3 regions of the Mesorhizobium sanjuanii genome follow, and region 2 is predicted to be linked to each of the others. Evidence: riboswitches for the same ligand, from Rfam matches in the RefSeq annotation. Region 2 holds a riboswitch; each other region holds the start of a gene.

Region 1 (6,488 bases), on a different contig from region 2:
AGATCCGTAAACTTGGTTGTTTGGATGGAATGCATCCATGGCATGGATAGGGCTAGAAGGCCGTCTCGATCAGCGCAATGGAACCGTGTGATTCTTAGGTATTTGGATTAAGGTCAGCCAGAGCGCTCGCCGACCATGGCGTCGCCTAGGGCGCTAGACCCAAGAAGCAGGAACCGATGCTTGGATCAGCTGGGGCGACGATCAGCGCCGACAATGTCTTTCCTTGCGACGCTTTCGGTCTAGGAAAGTTGTTCTGGAATTGCGTTCGATCAAGGCCCAGCGCAAAACCTTGATGCAGTCGTCGCCGCCGCAATCTTCGCCTTCGGCTTTGTCTACATCCATCCGTTCGAGGACGGAAACGGCCGCATTACCTGATCCACCACGTCCTTGCCATGCACCGCTTCAATCGCCGGGAGTGGTGTTCCCGTATCGGCCGCGATCCTGGACCAGATCGACGAGTACAGGCGTATGCTGGAGAGCTATTCGAAGCGCCTTCTGCCATTGGTCGAATGGGAACTGACGCCGCAATTCAACGTCCGCGTGCTGAATGACACCGGGGATTTCTACCGATACTTCGATGCAACCCGCACGCCGAGTTTCTTTATGCCTGCGTTCGGCGGACGATCGAACGGTGCCTTCCTGACGAAACAGCTTTTCTGCAGCGCTACGATCAATTCCGGCAACAGGTGAATGCCTTTATCGACACGCCCGAGCGGCTGATCGATCTGCTCTTCCGTTTCCTTAACCAGAATGGTGGCCCCTATCGAGCCGCGCCCTCGGAAAGGAATTCCCCGCTCTGACCAATGACGAAGCGCGGGCGGCTCGAGGCGATCTATGCGCAAACCAGAAAACGGCAAAGCACGCGGCAGAAGCCTTTCACTGGGACTGCCGGTCGACCCTTGCGTTGTCGCCGAAACTCGGGACGTCATGTTCTGGGGCAAACTGGACAAGCCGAAGGTGTGTCAGGAATGCTGCTGCGCCACGGCAGTGATTTCTGCATCGTCTGTACGCCTATATACGCAGTGCCGGCCTCACCCCCCAGCGGTGGGAGATGCGCGACAAGTCGCGTGCAAAGTCATCCTGGGGACGCTGACAACAAGGTACGTGCGCTCAATCGCGTCCACCCCATTCACAAAACCGGCTCCGTGGAGTAGTGGGAACGCAGAGAAATCTCCGGTCGCAGCCTTACCCGGTCAAAACAAGGACTCAAACCATGAATGCCCTCGTCATCTGCTCCGGCGGATTGGACTCTGTTTCGCTCGCTCACAAGGTGGCGACCGAGCAGAAACTCATTGGCCTGCTTTCGTTCGATTACGGCCAGAGGCACAAAAAGGAACTCGGCTTTGCCGCCATCTGCGCCAAGCGGCTGGGTGTTCCGCACCAGATCGTCGATATCCGCTATGTTGGCCGGAACCTGAGCGGCTCGGCGCTGACTGATAATGTGGACGTGCCCGACGGGCACTATGCCGAAGACTCCATGAGGATCACGGTGGTGCCGAATAGGAACGCCATCATGCTGGCCATCGCCTTCGGGGTTGCCGCCGCGCAGAAGGCCGATGCGGTGGCCACTGCCGTCCACGGCGGAGATCATTTCATCTATCCCGATTGCCGGCCCGCTTTTATCGACGCCTTTCAGACGATGCAGAACCATGCGCTCGCAGGCTACGCCGATATCCGCCTGTACGCTCCGTATGTGAATATGTCGAAGGCCGACATCGTCACCGAGGGGGCAAAGTACGCCACACCGTTCGAGGCGACGTGGTCCTGCTACAAGGGCGGTGCACGTCATTGCGGTCGCTGCGGGACATGCGTCGAACGGCGCGAAGCATTCGATTTGGCTGGCATCACCGACCCGACAGATTATGAGGACGCAGACTTCTGGCTCCACGCTATCCAGACAAGGAGCGCGTGATGTTCCGCATTACCAAAGAGTTCCACTTCTCGGCCTCGCATCAGCTCACCTCCTTGCCACCAGATCATCAGTGCGCACGTCTGCACGGCCACAACTACATCGTCGTAGTGGAGCTTTCAGGTGGCGAACTGAACGAACATGGCTTTGTGCGCGACTACCAAGACTTGGCGGCGCTCAAGCACTACATCGATGGGACGTTCGACCATCGGCATCTTAACGACGTGCTGGGGCATGACCGTGTGACAGCGGAATGTCTGGCTAGGCACTTCTACGACTGGTGCAAGGTGCGGCTACCACAAACCTCCGCCGTGCGGGTGAGCGAGACGCCGAAAACCTGGGCGGAATACCGGCCATGACTAACGCAATGCAGCCCGGAATCCGCGTGAGCGAGATTTTTGGGCCGACCATTCAGGGCGAAGGCATGCTGATCGGCTTGCCGACGGTGTTCGTAAGAACCGGCGGGTGCGATTATCGCTGTTCCTGGTGCGACAGCCTGCATGCGGTGGACCGTCGCTTCCGCCGTGATTGGGAGATGATGTCAACCGACGCGGTCTGGCAAAAGGTCATTGCGCTTTCCGGCGGTCAGCCCCTGATGGTGTCGCTGTCGGGCGGCAATCCGGCCATCCAGCCGCTGGGCGGGCTGATCGACCGCGGGCATGGTGAGGGCTACCGCTTTGCATTGGAAACCCAAGGCTCGGTGCCTAAGCAATGGTTCGCTGATCTCGACGTGCTGGTGCTCAGCCCCAAGCCGCCCTCAAGCGAAATGACGACGGATTGGGCCGCATTCGACACTTGCGTAGAGGCGGCGCAGGATAAGCCGCGGATGGCGCTCAAGCTCGTTGTCTTCGACGATGATGACTATGCCTATGCCAAGGACGCCGCGGCGCGCTACCCGCAATTACCCGTCTATCTGCAGCCCGGCAACCATACGCCGCCCCGTCCCGGCAACGAAGGCGCGTTGATCGACATGGCCGGTGTGATGAAACGCATGGAATGGCTGGTTGAAAAGGTGACCCGTGACAGGTGGTTCGAGGCGCGTGTACTGCCGCAGCTTCATGTTCTGCTCTGGGGAAACAAACGGGGCGTCTAGCCGAAGGGGAAGGATTGCCGACGAGCAAGACAGACATCTATAGCAATCTCACCCAACTGGGTGGCAGCAGCGTTGTTCCGGAAAGCCCCGAAAATACCGTGCTGGAAAAGGCACCGAATCCGCATGAGGGCTCGCCTTATTGGGGGCGCTTCACCGCTGCTCTGGGGCGTCACTTGCTCTCGATACTAGCATGCTTTTCCGCTGGGTTTGTTTGGTCGTCGATCACCGCTGCGGGACGAATGCGCTTGACAAAATAGCGCCGGCCCGTTCAACCTGAGGCATTCACCAGGGGAGTCCCGGCAAGGGGCTGAGATACTGCTGGCTTTCGCGGCGCAGTGACCCGTTGAACCTGATCCAGTTCATACTGGCGTAGGGACGGTGCAAGCGCTTTGCGGGAGTTTACGCCCGAGGTCCTGTTTCGGCAGGTCGGCAGAAGCGTCTTTTCATCCTTCCGGCACAGAACTGGGTCTCCAATGCATGAGCAAAGGAGCCTCACGATGAATGCCCTTACCCCCGCTGTTTCGACGGGACCACTGCCCGCCTCGCGCAAGATCCACAAGTCCGGCGTCCTCCATCCGCACATCAAAGTGCCGATGCGCGAAATCTCCGTCCATCCGACAGCCGGCGAGCCGCCGGTCACCGTCTACGATCCGTCCGGCGCCTATACGGACCCGACTGTCGTAACCAGCATCGAAAAGGGCCTTGCCCGACTTCGCCACGACTGGATCATGGCGCGCGGCGATGTCGAGGCCTATGACGGCCGGCATGTGCAGCCGGAAGACAATGGGTTCGCTACCGGCGAGCGCCTGACGCCGGAATTTCCCATTCGCAATCGGCCGCTCAGGGCCAAGGCAGGCAAGGCGGTCACGCAGCTAGCCTATGCGCGCGCCGGCATCATCACGCCTGAAATGGAGTTCGTCGCCATCCGCGAGAACCTCGGCCGCGAGATCCTGCGCGGCAAGCTTGAGCGCGACGGCGAAGCCTTCGGCGCGGCGATCCCCGACTTCGTCACGCCGGAGTTCGTGCGCGACGAGGTGGCGCGCGGGCGGGCGATCATTCCCGCCAACATCAACCACCCGGAGAGCGAGCCGATGATCATCGGCCGCAATTTCCTGGTCAAGATCAATGCCAATATCGGCAATTCGGCCGTCACCTCGTCGATGGCCGAAGAGGTCGAAAAGATGGTCTGGGCGATCCGCTGGGGCGCCGACACGGTGATGGACCTGTCGACCGGCCGCAACATCCACAACATCCGCGACTGGATCGTGCGCAATGCGCCGGTGCCGATCGGCACGGTGCCGCTTTATCAAGCGCTCGAAAAGGTCGGCGGCATCGCCGAGGACCTGACCTGGGAGGTGTACCGCGACACGCTGATCGAGCAGGCCGAACAGGGTGTCGACTACTTCACCATCCACGCCGGCGTGCGGCTGCACTACATCCCGCTGACCGTCGACCGGGTCACGGGCATCGTCTCTCGCGGCGGCTCGATCATGGCCAAATGGTGCCTGCATCATCACCGGGAAAGCTTCCTCTACGAGCATTTCGCGGAAATCTGCGACATCTGCCGCGCCTATGATGTGTCCTTTTCGCTCGGCGACGGGCTTCGTCCGGGCTCGATCGCCGATGCCAACGACGCCGCGCAATTTGCAGAGCTGGAAACGCTCGGCGAGCTGACGAAAATCGCCTGGGCAAAGGATTGCCAGGTGATGATCGAGGGGCCCGGCCACGTGCCGATGCACAAGATCAAGCAGAACATGGACAAGCAGCTCGCTGTCTGCGGCGAGGCGCCGTTCTATACGCTTGGACCGCTGACGACCGACATCGCGCCAGGCTACGACCACATCACCTCAGGTATCGGCGCTGCGATGATCGGCTGGTTCGGCACGGCCATGCTCTGCTACGTCACGCCGAAGGAGCATCTCGGGCTTCCCGATCGCAACGACGTCAAGACTGGCGTGATCACCTACAAGATCGCGGCCCACGCCGCCGACCTGGCGAAGGGTCATCCGGCGGCGAAGGTCAGGGATGACGCCCTTTCCCGCGCGCGCTTCGAGTTCCGCTGGGAGGACCAGTTCAACCTGTCGCTCGATCCCGAAACCGCGCGGTCCTTCCACGACCAGACCTTGCCCAAGGAGGCGCACAAGGTGGCGCATTTCTGCTCGATGTGCGGGCCGAAATTCTGCTCCATGCGCATCTCCCACGACATCCGCGCAGAGGCACAGAAAGAGGGCATGGCGGCGATGGCGGCGAAATATCGCGAGGGCGGCGATCTCTATGTGCCGGCGGGCGAGGCCGGCGCACCGCTCATGCCGCAGGCGCACGACCGACCATGAGAGTGCTGGTCAAAGGGGCCGGCGTCGCTGGCCTCACGGCCGCCTTCGAGCTCGCCACACACGGCGCGGCGGTGACAGTTGCCGAGACAAGACATGCCCTCGGCGGCAATGCGTCGTGGTTCGCGGGCGGCATGCTGGCGCCATGGTGCGAGCGTGAAAGCGCCGAGCAGCCGGTGCTGGATCTCGGACGCGGTGCCGCCGACTGGTGGGATGCGGCGACGCCAGGCCAGGTGACGCGGGCCGGAACAATGGTCGTGGCCGCACCGCGCGATGCGGGCGAACTCGAGCGGTTCGCCAGCCGCACGTCGGGTCATCGGGGCTTCGATGAAGATGAGATCGCGTTGCTGGAGCCCGACCTCGCTGGCCGCTTCCGCCGCGGATTGCTCTTCCCCGACGAAGCCCATCTCGACCCGCGCCAAACGATGGCGGCACTTCATGACAGGCTCGCGGCGATGGGCGTCCAATTTCGCTTCGGCGCCGATGCCCGGCACATTTCCGGTTTCGATCGCCAGATCGACTGCACGGGAATGGCGACGGACGACGACCGGCTGCGTGGCGTTCGTGGCGAGATGCTGATCCTGCGCACGCCTGATGTCTCGCTGTCACGCCCGGTCCGGCTGCTTCATCCGCGCTTTCCGCTCTACGTGGTGCCGCGCACCGACCACCGTTTCATGGTTGGTGCGACGATGATCGAGAGCCAGTCCACTGGACCTGTCACGGCGCGCTCGATGATGGAGTTGCTCAGCGCCGCCTGCGCGCTCCACCCGGCATTCGGCGAGGCTGAGATCGTTGAGGCTGGTGTCGGCGTTCGCCCGACCTTTTTCGACAATCTGCCGCGTGTCGAGGCACGCGGAAGCACCGTCGCGATCAACGGCCTCTATCGCCACGGCTTTCTGCTCGCCCCAGCCATGGCGCGCCAGGCGGCCGAACTCGTCTTCAGTCAGTACAAACCCATGGAGCTTGCCAATGAACCTGATCGTCAACGGCGAAGCGCTTGAGGTTGATGCCTCAACGCTGGCGGCGCTGCTTGCCGCGCTCGACTATGAGGGCGACTGGCTGGCGACCGCCGTCAACAGCGACCTCGTGCACAAAGCCAACCGGGCGGAGTTCCAGTTGAGCGACGGCGACCGGATCGAAATCCTCTCGCCTATGC
Region 2 (6,488 bases):
GGCTGACCAGGATCACCGTCCCGGCAAAACCGGCGACCAGTTCCTGCAGCAGTTCCAGCGTCTCCATGTCGAGATCGTTGGTCGGCTCGTCGAGCACCAGGAGGTTTGCAGGCCGTGCCAGCACGCGGGCGAGCAGCAGGCGCGCCCGCTCGCCGCCGGAAAGTTCGCGCACCGGCGTGCGCGCCTGCTCCGGCTTGAACAGGAAATCCTTCATGTAGGAGACGACGTGGCGCTGCTCGCCATTGATGACGAGGTTCTCGCCGCGCCCGTCGGTCAGATAGTTGGCCAGCGTCTCTTGCGGATCGACGGCCTCGCGCTTCTGGTCGAGCGTGGCGATCTCCAGATTGGTGCCGAGCCGCACCGTTCCGGCATCCGGCTGCAATTCGCCGGTCAGCATCTTCAAAAGCGTCGTCTTGCCGGCGCCGTTCGGGCCGACCAGGCCGACGCGATCGCCGCGCTGGATGCGGGTCGAGAACCCCTTGACCACCGTAAGATCGCCAAAGCTCTTCTCGATGTTTTTCGCCTCGATGACCAGCTTGCCGGATTCCGCCGCGTCGCTGGCCACCATGGTCGCCGTGCCCTCCGCGCCGCGATGGCCGCGAAAGCGCTGGCGCATGGTCTGCAATTCGCCGAGCCGACGCATGTTGCGCTTGCGCCGCGCCGTCACGCCGTAGCGCAGCCAGTGCTCCTCGCGCACGATCTGGCGGCCGAGCTTGTGCTGCTCACGCTCTTCCTCCTCCAATACCTGGTCGCGCCATTCCTCGAAATGGCCGAAACCCTTGTCGAGCCTGCGGGTCTGGCCGCGGTCAAGCCAGACGGTGGCGCGAGACACGCGCTCGAGGAAGCGGCGATCGTGCGAGATGACGATCAGCGCCGAGGAGGTACGGCTGAGCTCCTCCTCCAGCCATTCGATGACCGAGAGGTCAAGATGGTTGGTCGGCTCATCGAGGAGAAGAATGTCGGGCTCCGGCGCCATGACGCGGGCGAGCGCCGCGCGCCGTGCTTCGCCGCCGGAAAGGTCGTTCGGCCGCTCCTCGCCGGAGAGGCCGAGATGCTCCATCAGATAGGTGGCGCGGTAGGGATCGTCGGCCGGACCGAGCCCCGCCTCGACATAGGCGCGGACATTGGCGAAACCATCCATGTCGGGCATCTGAGGCAGATAGCGCACCGTTGCCGAAGGCTGGCGGAACACCTCGCCGTCCTGCGGCTCGATCAGGCCAGCGGCGATCTTCAGCAGCGTCGACTTGCCCGAGCCGTTGCGGCCGACCAGGGCGATCTTGTCGCCCGCCGATGCCGTCAGCTCCGCGCCGTCGAGCAGCGGCGTGCCGCCAAAGGTCAGTTTTATCCCGTCGAGATTGAGAAGCGGCGGCGCCATGCATCAACTTTCGGGAAGCGGGTAGGGATGGGCGAGCAACAGCGCACGGCCATGGTCCAGCGCGATCTCGAGCCTGCCCTTGACCTCGTTGGAAATGGTCAGCGATGAGCCGAACGCGACCTCGACATGGTTCAGCGGCCATTTGGCGCCGGTCACGGTCAGGCCGGAAAGATCGGAGAAGCCGAGGATCGAAAAGAGCGTCCCGCCGGCATAGTCGAAGCCGGCCTTGCCCGGCAACAGGGGGACGCCTTCCTGGGCGCCGCTGGTCAACAGCACCTTCGTCCCTTCTTCAGCCAGCCGGACGCCGAGCGCCAGATGCAGGAACGCGTGGTCGGCGCGCTTGCCGCCGAACGCGCCGGCGAGCACGAGGCTGGTCGCGCCGCGTTCGAGGGCGGCGGCGATGGCGAGTTCGCCGTCGGTGCTGTCCTTCTCGGCGGGAAACACTTTTCGTGGCACTGCCGCCAGATCGTCCGGCAGATCGGCTGGCACGGAATCGAAATCGCCGACCCAGAGTTCCGGCGTCAGGCCCAGCAGACGAGCATGGCCGATGCCGGCATCGGCGGCGATGACGCGCGAGCCTTCGACCTGGCGGTCGAGCAGCGGCGTGCGGATGAGATCGCCGCCAAGCAGGATGGTGAATGTGCTCATATCGCGTGGCCCTTACCAGCCCTGCCCCGGAAACGAAAGACGAAACGCAAGGCCATGCCTTGGCCGTCGGCAAACTTCCGCTTGCGCGGCACTTCGGCCGGGCTTATGTGTCGAAACGCTCTAACGGGGTGCCGGACGCGATCTTCGCGGACCGGCTGAGAGGCAAACCTGCCAACCCGCTGAACCTGATCCGGTTTGTACCGGCGGAGGGATTAGACGTTTCGGACAACCCGACGCCTCAATTCCTTTCAATGCGAACGAAGGAGGCGCCGATGCGCACGCTTTTATACTCCCTTATCTCGGCAATTGTGCTTGCTGGCTCCGTGCCGGCATCCGCGCAGGACAAACTCACCGTCTATACCTATGAGAGCTTCACCGCAGAATGGGGTCCAGGCCCCGCAGTGAAGAAAGCATTCGAGGCCGAATGCGGCTGCACTCTTGATTTCGTCTCGGTCGCCGACGGCGTGGCGCTGCTCAACCGCGTCAGGCTGGAAGGGGCGGCGACCAAGGCCGACATCGTGCTCGGCCTCGACACCAATCTGACCACCGAGGCCAAGGCGACCGGGTTGTTTGCGCCGCATGGCGGGGTCTCGGATGTCAATGTGCCGGGCGGCTGGAGCGACGATATTTTCGTGCCGTTCGACTATGGCTATTTCGCTGTCGTCTACGACACCGAAAAGCTGAAGACGCCGCCGAAGAGCCTGAAGGAATTGGTCGAGGGCGATGCCGCCGACAAGATCGTCATCCAGGATCCGCGGACCTCGACGCCGGGTCTCGGCCTGCTTCTTTGGGTAAAGTCGGTCTATGGCGACAAGGCGCCGGAAGCCTGGGCCAAACTTAAGGCAAAGGTGCTGACAGTGACGCCAGGCTGGAGCGAGGCCTACGGCCTGTTCACCAAGGGCGAGGCGCCGATGGTGCTGTCCTACACCACTTCGCCGGCTTACCACATGGTTGCCGAAAACACCCAACGCTACCAGGCTGCCTCCTTCGAGGAGGGCGAGTATCTGCAAATCGAGGTTGCCGGCATCACCACTTCAGGCGCGAAGAACCCGCTGGCGCAAAAGTTTATCACCTTTATGACTGGGCCGAAATTTCAGGACGTCATTCCCGAGACCAACTGGATGTTCCCGGCCGGCAAGACCGACAAGCCGCTCAATCCGGCCTTCGACAAATTGGTCAAGCCGACCAAGACCTTGCTGTTCAGCCCCGATGAGGTCGCGGCCAATCGCAAGGCCTGGGTCGACGAGTGGCTGGCGGTGATGAGCAAATAGCCACCGCGATGCCGGCGCGTCCGACTGATCCCCGCATCACCGCCGGCGTCATCGCGCTTGCGGCGATCGCGCTTCTGATCGGCGGCGCGTTCGCCGGGCTGATCCTCGAAGGCGCGCGCGACTTGTCCGGTGCTGCGTCCGCCTTCGATCCCTATCTCTTCCGCGTCGCCCGCTTCACTCTCTGGCAGGCGCTTCTCTCGACTCTGCTTTCAGTGGTGCCGGCGCTGTTTGTGGCTCGCGCCCTGTCGCGGCACCCGCGCTTTTTCGGTCGCGGCTTCATCCTGCAGCTTTTTGCCGTGCCGCTGGCGCTGCCGGCCATCGTCGCGGCGCTCGGCGTTCTGGCCCTCTATGGCCGGGCCGGCTATTTCGCCGACATTCTCAGTCAGATCGGCGGCCAAAGCTGGCCCGGCATCTACGGCCTGTCCGGCATTCTCGTCGCCCATGTCTTCTTCAATCTGCCGCTCAGCGTGCGGCTGTTCCTTGAAGCGCTGGGAACGGTGCCGGCCGACCAGTGGCGGCTGGCGAGCCAACTCGGTATGGGCGCCAGACCGGCCTTCCGGCTGATCGAATGGCCGGTGCTGCGGGCGGCATTGCCCGGCGTCGCCGGGCTCGTCTTCATGCTCTGCATCACCTCTTTCACCATCGTGCTGACGCTGGGCGGCGGGCCGGCCGCGACGACACTGGAAGTCGCCATCTACCAGGCGCTGCGCTTCGATTTCGATCCGGCCCGCGCGGTGACGCTGACACTGCTGCAGATTGGCCTGACATTCGTCGTGGTGCTGGCATTGATGCGGCTTGGCGCCAATACGGTCGGCGACGCCAATTTGCCGGTAGCGCCGCGCCGGTATCTTTCGGCGGGCGCCGCCGAGACATCGCTGAACGCTTTGGTGATCATCGCCGCGCTGGTGTTCGTCGGCGGGCCGATGGCGGCCACGGTGGCTGCAGGCCTTGGCGCCGATCTCGGCCGACTGGCGGGCGAGAGCGCGGTGCGGCAGGCGACACTGACCAGCGCCGTGCTCGCCTTGCTGTCGGCGTTGCTTTCGGTGGCGCTGTCGCTGTCGCTGATCATGGCGCGGCGGGCGCTGGCCTTGAGCCGCGGCATTGGCGCCAGGACGCTGCTCGAACACGCCACCGATACCGGCGCCGGCTTCGTCCTCGTCGTGCCGCCCATCGTCATCGGCGCCGGCTGGTTCCTGTTGCTGCGCACGGTCAGCGATGTCTTCGCCATCGCTCCGGTCATGGTCGTTGCCGTCAACGCGGTGATGGCAATGCCCTTTGCCATCCGTGCGGTCCGCCCCGCCTACGATGCGGCGAGCGAACGCCATGAACGGCTCTGCGCACAACTCGGTATTTCCGGCTGGAACCGGCTCCGGCTGGTCGACTGGCCGTCGCTCAGGCGGCCGCTCGCCACCGGCTTTGCCTTCGCCATGGCGCTGTCGCTCGGCGATCTCGGCGTCATTGCGCTGTTCGGCAGCGATTCGGTACAGACATTGCCCTATCTCTTGCTGGCGCGCATGGGCAGCTATCGCACGGCGGATGCCGCCGGGCTGGCGCTGCTGCTCGGTTTCGTCTGCCTCGCGCTGGTCCTTGCCGCCGACCGGCTGGGACGAGGAGAAAGAACATGACGCCTGCCGGGAAAGTTGCCGGAGTGGAGAAAGGCGCGGCGGTGCGGCTGGAACAAGTCTCGTTCAGCTATGGCGAAGCGCCGTTCCTGTTCGATGTCGAGTTCGCGGCGTCGAAGATAACCGCGATCATGGGGCCGAGCGGCTCGGGAAAATCGACGCTGCTCAATCTGGTGGCCGGGTTCGAGACGCCGCGATCGGGACGCGTGCTGATCGGCGGCGCCGATGTCGGCACCGAACCGCCTTCGGCGCGGCCGGTGTCGATGGTGTTCCAGGAAAACAATCTCTTTGCCCATCTTTCCGTCGAACGCAATGTCGGGCTCGGCCGTTCGCCTTCGCTCAGGCTGACCGAGGCCGACCATGCCGCCGTCGCCGAGGCGCTCAAGCGCGTCGGTCTCACCGGCAAGCAACAGCGCCTGCCGCGCGAACTCTCGGGCGGCGAGCGGCAACGCGTGGCGCTCGCCCGCGTCCTGGTGCGGGACCGGCCGGTGCTCCTGCTCGACGAGCCATTCGCCTCGCTTGGGCCGGCCCTGCGCGACGATATGCTCGATCTCGTGGCCGGCGTTCATGCGGAGCGGGGCATGACGGTGGTGTTCGTCACGCACCAGCCGGAAGATGCGCGCCGCGTCAGTCAGAACATGGTGTTCCTGGACAATGGCACGGTTGCCGCGACGGGTGTCGCCGCTGATTTCTTCGACCGCTCTGGACCGGAAGCTTTCCGGCGCTATCTCGGTGCAGGTCCGTTTGGCGACGGATCACGAGATGTTGCCCGGAAGCGGACATAATTTATGGCCAAACCGGCTTCAGGCGATGCGACGTTTGCTTGCCATGGTGTGAGTAGTGTGGCTAGGTCGGCCCATACCGGTCCGGTCCGGCGCAGGCCGTGATTTGCGACTACGGCGCCACGCGCCCTATTCGAGGCGCAAAGGGTGCGGTAGCAGTTTGATTTTGTGCATGTCTTTCCGAAAATCGGCATCGATTTTCGAAGTCGTGCGTTGAGACCCGAAAGGAAGCTGTTCTGCCAACTGGCACTGACAGAGTGAGGATGAATTCGCTGGCGCGCTTTCTCGTGCTGGCCGGCTTTGCCGTGGCGCTGGCAAGCTGCCAGATGTTCACGCCTCCCGACGTCCAGGAATCCGGCTTTCAGCCTTCCGACAAGCCGATCACGGTCGACAACGTCGCCGCCAACAGCAAGCTCGCCGAAATGGCGAAGGCGCAGCATCCGCGCATCCTGGCCACCTATGGCGGCGAATATTCCGATCCTAAGCTGGAGCGCATGGTCGCCAAGGTCGTCGGCCGCCTGACCGTGGTGTCGGCCAACCCGACCCAGACCTACCGCATCACCATCCTCAATTCGCCCAACGTCAACGCCTTCGCGTTGCCGGGCGGCTATCTCTACATCACCCGCGGGCTGCTGGCGCTGGCCAACGATTCGGCCGAGCTTGCCGCGGTCATCGCGCATGAGATGGGCCATGTCACCGCGAACCATGGCCTGCAGCGCCAGCAATTGGAGGCCGAGGAGGGGTTGGCGACCAAGGTGGTTTCCGATGTGCTCGGCGATAGCCCGACAGC
Region 3 (6,488 bases), on a different contig from region 2:
CCGGCTGATGATCGCCGGCAATTGTGTCTTCTCGCGGATGGGCGCGCCATACGGACAGGCCGAGAGCGGCTCGCATCTTCCCGCTGGCGTCGGCGTCATCTCTGGCGAGGATCCGTTCAAGAACGGCAAATCCTATGTCAACCAGGTCTTCGTCGGCTATGCCGGCGGCGGTGCCCGGCACGGCTATGACGGCTGGCTGACCTATTGCGGCCCGGCCAATGCCGGCCTTATCCAACTCGACTCGGTCGAGGTCGACGAATCCATGTATCCGATCGTCATCGAGCGTCGCGGCGTGCTGCCGGGCTCGCAGGGCTTTGGCGAGTTCGAAGGCGCGCCGGCCACCGGCGGCGTCTTCTACCCGCTCGACCACGACATGACGATCGTCTACGCGGCCGACGGCACCTCGTTTCCGCCGCGCGGCGTGCTGGGCGGCGGCGACGGCAAGGAGAGCGAATCCATCAAGGTCCGGGGTGGCGACAGGATCGTGCTGCCGGCGTTCAGCGAGGAGACGATCGAGGACGGCGCCAGGATCGAGTTCACCGCTTGTGGCGGTGGGGGTTACGGCGATCCGCTGAAACGCGAGCCGAGACGCGTCGTGGCGACCGTCAATCGCGGCTGGCTGAGCCGGGAGGATGCCGAGACAGTCTATGGCGTTGCGTTGACGGATGCGGCCGAGCCCGGCCTGCTGATGGTCGACGAGGCACGGACGGCGGAGCTTCGCGCCAGTCGGCGCTGACTGGAAAGCCTTCTGCACTGAGACCGGAAAGGGAGGGCGCCTGGCCAAGGCCGGGCGCATGATGCGGCCATGCATGAAGATCGACCGATATCCCTGGCACGATTCCGCCTGGCGGATGCCGCGCTGTTGCTGCTTGCCGCGGCGATCTATGGCGGCATCTTTGCGGTGAACCGCCTCGCCGCGGAAGCGCTCTGGCCGCCTATGGGCTTTGCCTTTCTGCAATCGCTGCTGGCGGGCATTGTCCTGGCGCTGCTTGTGGTGCTCGGCGGACGCTTCGCCCTGTCGGCGGCGCATCTGCGCGCCTATGTCGTCATGGGCGCCCTAGTCGTCGGCCTGCCGATCGGCATATTGGTCAAGGCGGCGGAGCATATCGACGCTTCCGTGCTGACGCTGGTGCTCTGCCTCTCCCCCATCCTCACTCTGCTCATCGGTGTGGCGGCCGGGCTCGAGCGTTTCGACCAGCGTACCTTATTCGGGATGCTTCTGGGCATAGCTGGCGTGGCGGTCATCATGGCGCCCGGCGCCGGCGTCATCGGCGACGGTGGCATGTTCTGGTTCCTGGTCGCCCTTTCGGCGCCGCTGATGTTCGCCGCCGCCAACAATTGCGCCAAATGGCTGCGGCCGGCGGATGCCACGTCGGCCGCCATGGCCGCCGGAACGCTGCTGGGTGCCGCGGCCGTGGCAGGCGTGGTGATGCTGGTGCTCGGCAGCGCGGTGCTGCCGCCCGGCGGCATTATGTCGGGGCTGCTGCCGCTCGTCATCGCCACGGCGATCAACGCCGTCTTCTTCTGGCTTTTCTTCGCGCTGGTCGCGCGCATCGGCCCAGCGCGCTTCTCGCTGTTCAACTATCTCGCGGTAGCAGCCGGAATTCTCTGGAGCCTGGTTTTCTTCGGCGAACAGCCGGGCGCGCTGTTCTGGCTGGCGCTGCTGCTGATGATGGCCGGGATGTATCTGGCACTGTCGCGCAAGGCCGGGCCGGCGGCTGCGGCGTGAACTCGGCGCATGCGACATCGCTGCGCGATCATGCGAGCGCCCGCTGCTTGCGCATGTCGGATGCCGGTGTTAGGTGTGCCCTATCGACAGGGGCGCCCCGCATTGCCGGGGCTGAGATGTAAGGCGCCAAGCCTTCGGTCCCTCAAGCTGATCTGGGTAATGCCAGCGGAGCGAGGCGACCGTGTTTTCAGGTGCACAGATTTCACTCTATCCGATGTGCGACGATTTCGTCGGCGTCATCCTCGGGGCGCTTTCGGCGTTCGACCCATATCGGGCGAATTTCCGCATCGAGACCGACGACATCTCGACGCTGATCGTCGGTCCGCCCGAACAGCTGTTCCCGGCCATGCGCGATCTCTTCGCATCGGCGGCGGCAAGCGGCGTGCATTGCGTGTTGTCGGCAACGGTGTCGCGCGGCTGCCCGGGCGAGCCCGACGATCCGATCTGCACGCCGATTTCCGGCGGCAGCCACGAGCTGGCGCTGGCGGAGCGCATCGACGCGGCGCGGGCGCATGTCGACACTGCGGAAAGGCTTGGGCAAGAGGTCGCCGCGCAGTTCTCGCTCTATCCGCTCGGCGAAGGCCATCACATGGACGAGATCTATGGCTGCATCGACTTCCTCAAGGCGTCCGGCGTCTTCGACAAATCGAAGAATTTCTGCACCAAGCTGAGAGGCGATGCCGGACCGGTGTTCGCGACGCTGTCGGAAGCTTTTCTTCGCTTCGGCGCGCCGCAGGGCCATGTCGCGCTCGATCTCACCGTGTCGGCGAACAGCCCGAGCTTGCGATAAGTCGAACCGGTCGGTCAGTCTGTTCGTGCGGTATCGCCCTCGTAACCGCAGCGCCAGTAGGCGACCACGAGATGCGCGTCGCGCGCCAGTTTCCGGTCTTGCCTGAGGTAGGAGCGGATGGCGCGGAAGCTCTTGTGTTCGCAGCCGGCCCAGGCAAAGACGCTGCGCCCGTCCTCGGGCCAACGGACTTGCCGGACCGCATCCTGAAGCAAGGTCGATTTGCCGGGGGCCACGCCGTTCCTGTGCAGCCACTTTATGTCCAGCGAGGCCGGCGAAACCAGCTTCTGCTCCTCGCCGCCATTGGCAACCTCGATGCGGATGACGGCGTGCACGCCTGCCGGCAGCGCCTCGACGATGCGGCCGATCGTGGGCAGGGCGGTTTCGTCGCCGGCAAGCAGGCACCAGTCGGCCACGGGGACCTCGCCGCCACCCGGCCCCGTCATGCCGACGATGTTGCCGATCCGTGCATTGGCGGCAAAGCGCGCGCCGGGCATGCCGTCGCCGTCATGCAGGACGAAGTCGATATCGACCTCTCCCTTGTCGACGTTGATGCGGCGGATCGTGTAGATGCGCACGTCCGGCCGCCGTTCCGCTTCGGGCCATGCCGGGCGGCCATCCTCGCCGGTGACGGGCCAGGCGGGGACGGCGCCATCCCTTGGCAGCAGCAGGCGGACATGAAGTCCGCCCGTGGCGAAGCGTCCGAGGTCGCTGCCGGCCAGGGTCAGCCGCCGCATATGCGGCGTCACGCTGGCGGTCCGCACGACGCGCATCTCGCGGAAATAGGGCAAGGGCTGGCCGGTCGCGCCATCGCCTTGCCAGACGATTGCGGGGTTCTCCACCGAAGCGAAATGCAAAAGATGCTCGGCGATGGAAAGTTTTACATAGGCCAGGGATGTCTCGTCATTGCCCTCTGCGAAAACCCTGAGGCAGCGCTGACAGGCTTCCATGCTGGCCGAACCGAAGGCTGTGTCGATGCGGCTGCAGGCGCCGTCGATGGCGACGTCGCCATGATCGGCAAAATGGGCGCAAAGCCGCTGCATGATGTCTTGCGGACAAGACAGCGCGATCTCGGCGGACGCCTTGAGGTTTCTCGGCATGTCAGCCATGACGCGGTACTCCTTTTGCGAGTAGATGGACGAGATACGGTCCGCCAAGCAGCGAGGCGAACAGGCCGACGGGCAACTCGTATGGAAAGGCCGCCATGCGCGACAGCCAGTCTGATACGATCATCAGAAGCGCACCGACCAGCACCGCGCCGGCGAGGTGAGCTCGGGCGCGGGTAAAGCCGACCAGCCGTGCGAGGTGCGGCGCGATGAGGCCGACAAAGCTCAGCGGTCCGACGAACATCGCGGCAAGTGCGGTCAGGATCGCGGCGAGAACGATCAGCATCAGCCGGCCTTTGGCGACCGGCAGGCCCAGCCCGCGCGCGGTATTTTCGCCGAGCGGCAGGATATCGAGCCAGCGGATGGCGAGAAACAGCGGCAGCGTCAGCAGCACCAGACAGGCGACCATGAGCCAGGCATCGACGCCGGTCGCCTGGCTGGTCGAGCCGCTGAGCCAACGCAGCAGGACGTAGGACTGCGCATTTCCCATCGCGATGGCTGCTGTGATGACGGCGCTGCACAGCGCGCTCATGGCGACGCCGGCCAGCAGCAGCCGCTCGGCGCCGAATTTCGCCCGCGCGCCGATCGCCAGCATGGCGATCAACACCGCCAGCGAACCGAGCACGGACCCGGCAAATTGCCAACCGGGCGCAGCCGCCACGCTGAACGCCAGCACCGCGGTCAGGCCGGCGCCGGCGCCGGTGCCGACGCCCAGCACCTCCGGGCTTGCCAGTGGATTGCCGGTGATGCGCTGGATCACCACGCCTGCCACTGCCAGCATGGCGCCGGCGGCCGCCGCCACGCCGATGCGCGGCGCGCGCCAGGCGGCGAGATCGGCCAGCATGTCGCCGCCGGCGACAGACCAGCCTGCCGGACCACGCCCGAGAATGAGCGCCACCCCTGCGGAGAGAAGCATCGCCAGCAACAACAGCAGGATGATGAGCCAGGGATGGCCGGCCTTGCGCGGAGAAGCGCCATGCGCGCCGAGATCAGGCCATTCGAGCATGCGCAGCCTCGGCAGCAGCCAGAGCAGAACGGGGCCGCCCAGAAGTGCGGTGCCGGCGCCGGTCGGAATGCGTTCGCCGCCAGTGCCGGCCGCCAGTTGCACCAGCCCGTCCGTCAGCCACAGCAGGATGGCGCCGACCAGTGGCGCGGCGAGCAGCTTTTGCCGCAGCGTTCGCGCGCCCGAAAGTGCGGCGAGCGCGGGCGCCGCAAGGCCGACGAAGCCGATGACGCCGACCTCCGCGACCACGGTGGTCGCCATCCACACGGCAAGCGCGATGACGAGGAAGCGGCTGCCGTGACGCGCGATGCCCAGACTGCGCGCCGAGGCGTCGTCAAGGCCAAGAATCGTCAGCGGTCTGAGCAGCAACAGGGCGGCGGCCCCGCCGATCGCAAGCCTGACCGCCAAAGCGATGGCCGGTCCCCAGTCCTGCTGGACAAGCGATCCGCCGCCCCAGATGAACAGCGAGAACAGATAGTCGCCATTGGCGAGGATCAGGGCGGCGCTGACGGAGCTCGCGGTCAGCGCCACCATCATGCCGGCAAGCACGACGGAGACGGGCTCTAACCCGCGCCGCCAGGTCAGCGACAGCACCAGCAGCACCGCGGCGATGCCGCCGGCAAAGGCGACCGGCCCTTGCGACCGCTCCATCAGGAACGGCGCGTAGATGGAAGCCGCCGTCATGGCGAGCTGCGCCCCCGCCGAAATGCCGAGCGTCGATGGTTCGGCCAGCGGATTGCGCAGCACGCGCTGCAGCAAAAGCCCGGAGAGACCGAGAACGGCGCCGGCCAGCACTGCCACCGCCGCGCGCGGCAGCGTGCTGTAGAGAAGGATGACACGGTCGAGATCGATGCCGCTGCCCGTCAGCGCGGCAGGCCACTGCATGCCGACGCGCCAGGCGAACAGGAGTGCCGCCACAACGGCCAAAAGGCCCCAGAGCGCGACCGGCGGCAGCGCATGGCCGGTCACGGCGCGCTCGGTCATGGCGCGGTCAGCCATGGGTCTGCCCGGCAAGTGCCACTGTAGCCAGGCGTGCGAAGCGGCGCGCCGAGGGCAGGCCGCCGAAATGATTGATCGGTTCCAGCACGGCAACACGACCCTCGCGGACCGCCGGCAGCGCGTTCCACAAGGCATTTGCAGGCAGCGAGCGGCCGACATCAGCCGGCAGCGGCGAGACGACGAGGATCGATGCGGCGGGAACGCGCGCCAGCGCTTCCAGTCCGACCGGAGCGGCGGCGCTGTAATCCGTCTCGTCGGTCCAGGCGTTCTTCATGCCGAGACGCTGAAGCACGTCGCCAAACATCGAATCCCGGCCGAAGGCGCGGAAATGGCGTGAATCGCCAAGGCTGATGACAAAGACTGGCCGCCCTGAGGCGGCCGGCAACGCGGCGCGCAATCGGGTGATCTCGACTGATGTCTCGTCGACATAGCGTTTCGCCTCGGCCTGTCGTCCGAGTCTTTCGCCAAGCGCCAGCATAGCGGCCTCAGCGAGCGGGTAGGGCGGCACGCCGGGCGCGTAGACCGCTTGCGCAAAGACTGGCGCAATGCGCTCAAGCATGGGGCGCTGGTACTCATAGAAGTTGGAGATGACGATGAGATCCGGCGCGACGATGCGCAGCAACTCGTAATTGGGTGTGCCGCGCAGGCCGAGATCGGCTATCGATGGAGGGACGATCGGTTCGACCACGACCTTGCGGAACTGGATGAGTTCGGTCGCCGCGACCGGCTCGATGCCGAGCGCCAGCAAGGTTTCCAGCATGCCCCAGTCGATCGCCGCGACGCGCAGCGGCGCTGCCCTGGCGACGATCGGCGACAGGGCCGCCGCCAAGCCCAGCGCGAGCACCCGCCGCCGATTGGGCAGAT

The links. Region 2 has a riboswitch for thiamine pyrophosphate ahead of thiB (thiamine ABC transporter substrate binding subunit). Riboswitches for the same ligand answer to the same signal wherever they lie in the genome.
Region 1: it holds a riboswitch for thiamine pyrophosphate, as region 2 does, so the genes downstream of both, thiC (phosphomethylpyrimidine synthase ThiC) here and thiB (thiamine ABC transporter substrate binding subunit) in region 2, are expected to answer to the same signal.
Region 3: it holds a riboswitch for thiamine pyrophosphate, as region 2 does, so the genes downstream of both, CN311_RS23600 (YkoF family thiamine/hydroxymethylpyrimidine-binding protein) here and thiB (thiamine ABC transporter substrate binding subunit) in region 2, are expected to answer to the same signal.

The regions. Positions count from the first base shown of each region.
Region 1 covers NZ_NWQG01000172.1:13,006-19,493, forward strand. Annotated here, with positions in the region: gene CN311_RS33510 (Fic family protein) at 313-375, shown strand; gene CN311_RS33515 (hypothetical protein) at 469-690, shown strand; gene queC (7-cyano-7-deazaguanine synthase QueC) at 1,214-1,912, shown strand; gene queD (6-carboxytetrahydropterin synthase QueD) at 1,912-2,268, shown strand; gene queE (7-carboxy-7-deazaguanine synthase QueE) at 2,265-3,002, shown strand; TPP riboswitch at 3,280-3,396, shown strand; gene thiC (phosphomethylpyrimidine synthase ThiC) at 3,500-5,335, shown strand; gene thiO (glycine oxidase ThiO) at 5,332-6,333, shown strand; gene thiS (sulfur carrier protein ThiS) at 6,302-6,488, shown strand, end outside.
Region 2 covers NZ_NWQG01000052.1:358-6,845, reverse strand. Annotated here, with positions in the region: gene CN311_RS10505 (ABC-F family ATP-binding cassette domain-containing protein) at 1-1,375, opposite strand, end outside; gene CN311_RS10500 (thiamine diphosphokinase) at 1,379-2,023, opposite strand; TPP riboswitch at 2,138-2,252, shown strand; gene thiB (thiamine ABC transporter substrate binding subunit) at 2,296-3,294, shown strand; gene thiP (thiamine/thiamine pyrophosphate ABC transporter permease) at 3,303-4,919, shown strand; gene thiQ (thiamine ABC transporter ATP-binding protein) at 4,916-5,701, shown strand; partial or broken gene CN311_RS10480 (M48 family metalloprotease) at 5,962-6,488, shown strand, end outside.
Region 3 covers NZ_NWQG01000174.1:3,379-9,866, reverse strand. Annotated here, with positions in the region: gene CN311_RS23610 (hydantoinase B/oxoprolinase family protein) at 1-736, shown strand, start outside; gene CN311_RS23605 (DMT family transporter) at 806-1,729, shown strand; TPP riboswitch at 1,808-1,920, shown strand; gene CN311_RS23600 (YkoF family thiamine/hydroxymethylpyrimidine-binding protein) at 1,911-2,519, shown strand; gene CN311_RS23595 (siderophore-interacting protein) at 2,534-3,625, opposite strand; gene fhuB (Fe(3+)-hydroxamate ABC transporter permease FhuB) at 3,618-5,624, opposite strand; gene CN311_RS23585 (iron-siderophore ABC transporter substrate-binding protein) at 5,617-6,488, opposite strand, start outside.